DNA from 2 places in the Acidipropionibacterium jensenii genome. Region 2 is predicted to be linked to the other one. Evidence: predicted binding sites of a transcription regulator. Region 2 holds the regulator's gene; the other holds the start of a gene.

Region 1 (3,411 bases), 1.3 Mb from region 2:
AGCCTGCGCTGGCAGGTCGTTCGCGGGCAGCCTATCCCCGGTCAGGGGTGGACGCCGTCGCCCCTCAGAACCTGGGATCGGAGTGTGCCCGCACGGGCCACCGGACCGCGTACCGGACCAGACGCGCATGGAGGGGCGGCCCCTCGACGGGACCGCCCCTCCATGCATCTGGTCGAGGGGACAACCCCTCAATCAGTCGAACTGGATCACATCATTCCGCCCATGCCACCCATTCCGCCCATGCCGTCGTCGCCGCCACCGGCGGGAGCCTTGACGGGCTCGGGCTTGGTGGCGATGACTGCCTCGGTGGTGAGGAACAGAGCAGCGATGGAGGCCGCGTTCTGCAGAGCAGAACGGGTCACCTTGGCGGGATCGATGATCCCGGCCTTGACCATGTCGACGTAGTCGCCGGTCGCGGCGTTCAGGCCCTGTCCGGCGGGCAGGTTGGCGACCTTCTCGGCGACAACCCCACCCTCCAGACCGGCGTTGACGGCGATCTGCTTGAGCGGGGCGGTGCAGGCGTCGAAGACGATCTGCGCGCCGGTGGCCTCGTCACCCTCCAGGCCGGAGACCGAAGCGGCCTTCGATGCCTGAATCAGGGCGACACCACCGCCGGGGATGATGCCCTCCTCGACAGCAGCCTTGGCGTTGCGGACGGCGTCCTCAATGCGGTGCTTGCGCTCCTTCAGCTCGACCTCGGTGGCCGCGCCGACCTTGATGACGGCGACGCCGCCGGCCAGCTTGGCGAGACGCTCCTGGAGCTTCTCACGATCGTAGTCGGAGTCGGAGTTCTCGATCTCGGTGCGGATCTGGGCGACCCGGCCGGCGATCTGCTCGGAGTCCCCGGCGCCGTCGACGATGGTGGTCTCGTCCTTGGTGACGCGGACCGAACGGGCCCGGCCGAGCAGGTCGAGGGTGACGGCGTCCAGGGACAGGCCGACCTCCTCGGAGATGACCTGGCCACCGGTGAGGATGGCGATGTCGGCCAGCATGGCCTTGCGGCGGTCGCCGAAGCCCGGGGCCTTGACGGCGACGGACTTGAAGGTGCCACGGATCTTGTTGACGATCAGGCCGGCGAGGGCCTCACCCTCGACGTCCTCGGCGATGACCAGCAGCGGCTTGCTGGACTGCATGACCTTCTCGAGGACGGGCAGCAGGTCCTTCAGGCCGGAGACCTTCGAGTTGACGATGAGGATGTAGGGGTCGTCGAGGACGGCCTCCATCTGCTCGGTGTCGGTGACGAAGTAGGGGGAGATGTAGCCCTTGTCGAAGCGCATTCCCTCGGTGAGCTCGAGGTCCAGCCCGAAGGTGTTGGACTCCTCGACGGTGATGACACCTTCCTTGCCGACCTTGTCCATCGCCTCGGCGATGACGTCGCCGACGGTGGTGTCAGCGGCCGAGATCGACGCGGTGGCGGCGATCTGGTCCTTGGTCTCGATGTCGATGGCCATGTCGGCGAGCTTGCCGATGATGGCGTCGACAGCGGTCTCGATGCCCTTCTTGAGGCTCAGCGGGTTGGCACCGGCGGTCACATTGCGCAGGCCCTCGCGGACCATCGCCTGGGCCAGCACGGTGGCGGTGGTGGTGCCGTCGCCGGCGACGTCGTCGGTCTTCTTGGCGACCTCCTTGACCAGCTCGGCGCCGATCTTCTCGTAGGGATCGCTCAGCTCGATCTCCTTGGCGATCGAGACACCATCGTTGGTGATGGTGGGAGCGCCCCAGGACTTCTCCAGGACGACATTGCGGCCCTTGGGGCCGAGGGTGACCTTCACCGCGTCGGCAAGGGTGTTCATACCCTGCTCGAGCCCGCGGCGGGCCTCGATGTTGAATTCGATGAGCTTTGCCATGTGTTGGGGAGTCCTCCGCTCCTGCGGGCCACCTGGGCCCTGGACGTCAGGTCTGCAGTGTTCTGCATGTGGCGGGATCCGACGACCCCGCGATGTGTCCCTCCGAGATGCCCGCGACGGACGATCTGGTGATCTCATCACCGGAAGGAGTTCACTGCCGTCGGTGCTCGCAACACCGACCGCGGCGATGGCACTCTCGTTGCTCGAGTGCCAACATCATTTTTAGCACTCGACCCAAGGGAGTGCAAAGGATTGGGTGGTGTTCGGGCACCGTGACGTCGCCGGACGGCGTGTTGTCGTCGCAACCATGGTGGCGTCGGGGGTGCTCCGTGGGCGGGCGCTCTGTGGGTGGGCGCTCCGCCGCCGGCCTCATACTTGCCGCCGGGGCACAGACTCTCGCCGGTATCAGTTCCGAGGTCGGGCACAATGGGTGGCCACCTCCCCGCAGCCCATCCCGCACCGCAGCCATCCCGCAGCGTCGGCGTCCCGCCCCCGACCTGCCACAGGAGAGACATGGACGACGCAACGGCCCTCAGCACCGCGGCCCGACTCATCGACGCGGGGCAGGACGCCGCGGCGCTGCGCTACGTCGGGCCGGTGCTGGCGCACGATCCGGGCCATCCGCTGGCCCGTCTCTACGAGGTGATGGCCCTGGAGGGGGTGGATCCGGAACGAGCCCGGGACCGGGCGGAGTCGCTGGCCTCCGACCATCCCGACTGGGCGGAGGCGTGGACCCAGCTCACCTTCATCCTCGCCCACCACGACACCCCTGCCAGAGCTGCGGCCGCGGCGGGAAGGGCCCTGCAGCTGGATCCGCAGAATCCCCAGGTGCACCTGTCGATGTCCGACGCGCTGGTGCGGATCGACAACTACCAGGAGAGCCTCAACGCGGTCGACCGCGCCCTGGCGATGGGAGTGCAGTCGTGGCGCGCCCAGCTGCGTCGAGGCCACTGCCTGTTCATGCTCGGGCGCCGGGCCGAGGGGATCGAGATCGTGTCCCGGGTGGTGGGCGAGCACCCCTCCGAACCGGAGGCGGTGAAGATGCTGGCTGCTCTGGAGGCCGACGTCGGTCACCACGAGAGGGCGCTGCGGCTGGCCAATGAGGCGGCCACCGAGGCGATGGGGCAGAAGGGGACCGCCGAGATGGCCAGGCGGATCCTGGTCGGATCGCTCAACAGGGTGGTGCTGACCTGGTTGGGATCCGGGCTGGGGCTGTCTGTGTTGTGGGGACAGATCTGGCACCTGGCTCCCGGTCACAACCTGGTGGTGGCGGCACTGTCGACCGGGGCCGTGATGTGCGCCCAGGTGCTGGTCTGGCCGGGGCTGTCGCGCGGCCAGACCAGACGGACCGTGATCCGGACCATCTGGCGGGACCGGACGACGGCCGTGCTGATGGGGCTGGCCCTGTTCCTCTACGCCCAACCCCTCTACTCCGCGATCCGGTGGCAGTTCGACCAGCGGTACCACAACTCCACCCCGGTGCTGGTCATCATCGCCCTGGCCATCGGGGCGGCCGGAAGCGCCGGCGGCTGGCTGCGATCGGTTCGGACCAGAGGCCCGAAAG
Region 2 (3,411 bases):
GGGATGCCTGCCAAGCGATGATCTCGTCGACGCCGAGCTCGGTGAGGGTCTCGACGACCAGGTCGGCGCGCGGCCCCTTGATGAGGGCCTGGACGGCCACCCAGCGAATCGGGTGGTCGGGGCTGGAGAGTCTGTCGACCACCTCCACCCGCACCGCACTGCGGCTCACCTCGACCGCCGGTCCCCGCACGGCGGTGCCGTGGCCGTCGGTCACCAGCACCGACTCGCCCACCTCGATCCGCCGCACGGTTGCGGCGTGATGGCCCTCGGACCCGGTGATCTCGACGATGTCGCCCGGACCGGCGTCACCGATCTCAGCGATGAAGCAGGGATTGCTCATCCTCCGAAGGCCTCCTTGAGGCGGGAGAAGACCCCCTTCGAACCGGAGGTGTGCACCGAGGCGCGACCCTCGTGCTCACCCCGCGACTCGGCGAACTCTCGCAGCAGGTCCTTCTGGTGCCCGTCGAGCTTCGTGGGCGTCCTCACCAGCAGGGAGACCCCCAGGTCACCCCGGCCGCCGCCGCGCAGCCGCGGGATGCCGCGGCCCTCCACGACGATCCGGGCCCCGGACTGGGTTCCGGCGGGAATCTCCACCTCGACGCTGGACTGGTCCTCGTCCATGTCCTCGCGGTCGGCCTCCAGAGTGCGCACCGAGACCGTGGTGCCAAGCGCCGCAGCGGTCATCGGCACCTCGATGGCCATCTCCAGGTTCGCGCCGTCGCGGCGGAAGACCTCGTGAGGGGCCACCGACAGTTCGACGTAGAGGTCGCCGGCCGGACCGCCGCCGGGGCCGACCTCTCCCTGGGAGTCCAGATGGATCCGGTTGCCGTCGTCGACGCCGGCCGGGATCTTGACGTTGATGGTGCGCGAGGTGCGCACCCTGCCCTCCCCCGAGCACTCGGAGCAGGGGTTCGGGATGACGCTGCCGTAGCCCCGGCAGGTGGGGCAGGGCTGGGTGGTACGGATGTCGCCGAGGAAGGACCGCTGCACGGTGATCACCTCGCCGGCTCCCTCGCAGGTGGTGCAGGTGACCGGCTCGGAGTCCCCGTCGGACCCCTTGCCGTGGCACTTCGGGCAGACCACCGCGGTGTCGACGTCCAGAGGCTTGGTGACCCCGAAGACCGCCTCGGCCAGAGTCAGACGCAACCGGACCAGGGCGTCCTGGCCACGACGCACCCGGGAGCGCGGACCGCGCCGCGACCCGCCCTGCCCGCCGAACGGCGAGCCGCCGCCGAACATCGCGTCGACCAGGTTAGTGAAGTCGAACCCGCCGCCGCCGAATCCGGCGTCGCCGAAACCGCCCGCGCCCTGGTGGGCCGGGTCGCCGCCGCGGTCGAAGACCGCCCTCTTCTGGGGGTCCTGGAGCACCTCGTAGGCCTCCTGGACCTCCTTGAAGGCCTCCTCGGAACCGGGTCCGGCGACATCGGGGTGGAGCTTCATCGCCTTCTTGCGGTAGGCGCGCTTGATGTCATCGGCACTCGCGTCGCGGGCGACGCCGAGGACCTCGTAGTAGTCACTGCTCATGGGGTGGGGTCATCCTTCTGCCAGGAATCTGCCGACATACCGGGCGATCGCCCGGACCGCGGCCATCGTCGAGGGGTAGTCCATCAGGGTGGGGCCGACGACGCCCAGTCCCGACCGGCCACCGTCGTCACCATAGGTGCTCACGACGACCGAGGTCGACTGGAAGTTCTCGTCGGAGTTCTCGGAGCCGATCCGCACGGTCAGACCTGCCGAACCGTCGGAGGTGGCGTCGCCGAGCAGGCGCAGCAGCACGACCTGCTCCTCCAGCGCCTCCAGAACGGGCTGGATGGAGGTGTGCAGGGTCGGTCCGAAGCGGGTGAGATTGGGCACCCCGGAGACCAGCACCCGTGCCGACGGGTCGGCGGACAGGATCTCCAGGACGCCGGCGGTCACGCTGGCGGCCATCGGCCGGGTGGTCGGGTCGAACTCCTCGAGGAATCCGGACAGCAGGTCGGCAGACTCGGCCGGGGTGCGTCCGATCAGCAGCTGGTTGAGACGGTTGCGCAGCCTGGCCAGCAGGTCCTCGGTGGGGCCGGGAAGCTCCAGGGTGCGCTGCTCGACGGCGCCGGTGGAGGTGATCAGGACGATGAGCACCCGGTCGGCCGACAGTCCGACCAGCTCCAGGTGTCGGATCGACGAGGAGGAGGCCACCGGGTACTGCATGATCGCCACCTGATGGGTGATCTGGGCCAGCAGCCTCACCGTGCGGGTGACGATGTCGTCGATGTCGACCGCGCCGTTCATGAAGCTCGCGATCGCGCGTCGTTCGGGACCCGAGAGGGGTTTGACGGTGGCGATCCGGTCGACGAAGAGCCGGTAGCCCTTGTCGGTCGGGATCCGACCGGCGCTGGTGTGCGGATGGCTGATGTAGCCCTCCTCCTCCAGCGCGGCCATGTCATTGCGCACGGTGGCCGGCGAGACGTGCAGGCCGTGGCGCTCCACCAAGGCCTTGGATCCCACCGGCTCCCTGCTCGAGACGTAGTCGGTGACGATGGCCTTGAGCACGTCGAGTTTGCGATCGTCGAGCACTGCCCCTCCTCACCTCGGATCCCGTGAATTCTGGCACTCTTACAGAGCGAGTGCCAGTCTATCGCGGCGGGCCGTGGTGTTCGCGCCCCGCATCTTCCGTGCCATGCTGGCGGCATGGACATCACAGCCGAGGTCGAGTGGTCGCCGCTGACGGCGAGAGTGTGGACGACCCGCCTGGAGCCCTGCGCGGTGACCTGCGGGCTGGTGATCGGGGACGAGCACATCCTGCTGGTGGACACGGGTTCGACGCCGGAGCAGGGCCGCGCGCTGGCCTGGGGAGCGGCGCGCGCGATCGGCCGTCCGGTGGACCGGGTGGTGGTGACCCATTCCCACGAGGACCATTGCGGCGGGCTGGCCGGGGTGGCCGACGCCGAGGCGTGGATGCACCGAGCGGCGCTGGCGCATCTGGCCGATCCCCCAGCAGTCGCCCACCCCATCTCGCTTCTGGCGTATGTGGATCTGGGCGGGCTGGGGGCCGAGGTGCTCCATCCCGGTGCCGGCCACACCGACGGGGATCTCGTGGTGCGGGTGGCCGGGGAGGATGTCACCTTCACCGGGGATCTGGTGGAGACCTCCGGAGACCCGCAGGCCGACGACTCCACTGACTTCTGGAACTGGCCCTCGGCGGTCGGGTCGATGATCACCGCGACCGACGGCAAGGGGCGCTATGTGCCCGGCCACGGGGATCCGGTGGACGCCGACGCGGTGATGGCCCAGAACGCCGACATCGCGCGGTGCGTCGACCAGGTGAAGGCATCGATGGAGGCCGGGACGCCGGTCGATAAGATCCAGGCCGCCCACGAGTGGCCGTTCTCGAAGGACACGATCAGCGAGTGGATCCCCCGGATCGCCGATCAG

What was found. Region 2 encodes HrcA, which represses chaperone genes, less so after heat shock. Its sites were predicted from a motif close to TTGGCACTCGNNNNNNNCGAGTGCCAA; they were not measured.
Region 1: a site for HrcA is predicted at 2,035-2,061, ahead of groL (chaperonin GroEL). Genes of this name have one in related genera too.

Annotation. Positions count from the first base shown of each region.
Region 1 is NZ_CP040635.1:1,183,999-1,187,409, reverse strand. Features, by position in the region: gene groL (chaperonin GroEL) at 207-1,847, opposite strand; gene FEZ32_RS05175 (tetratricopeptide repeat protein) at 2,361-3,411, shown strand, end outside.
Region 2 is NZ_CP040635.1:2,876,021-2,879,431, forward strand. Features, by position in the region: gene FEZ32_RS12840 (16S rRNA (uracil(1498)-N(3))-methyltransferase) at 1-340, opposite strand, end outside; gene dnaJ (molecular chaperone DnaJ) at 337-1,524, opposite strand; gene hrcA (heat-inducible transcriptional repressor HrcA) at 1,534-2,553, opposite strand; partial or broken gene FEZ32_RS12855 (MBL fold metallo-hydrolase) at 2,668-3,285, shown strand.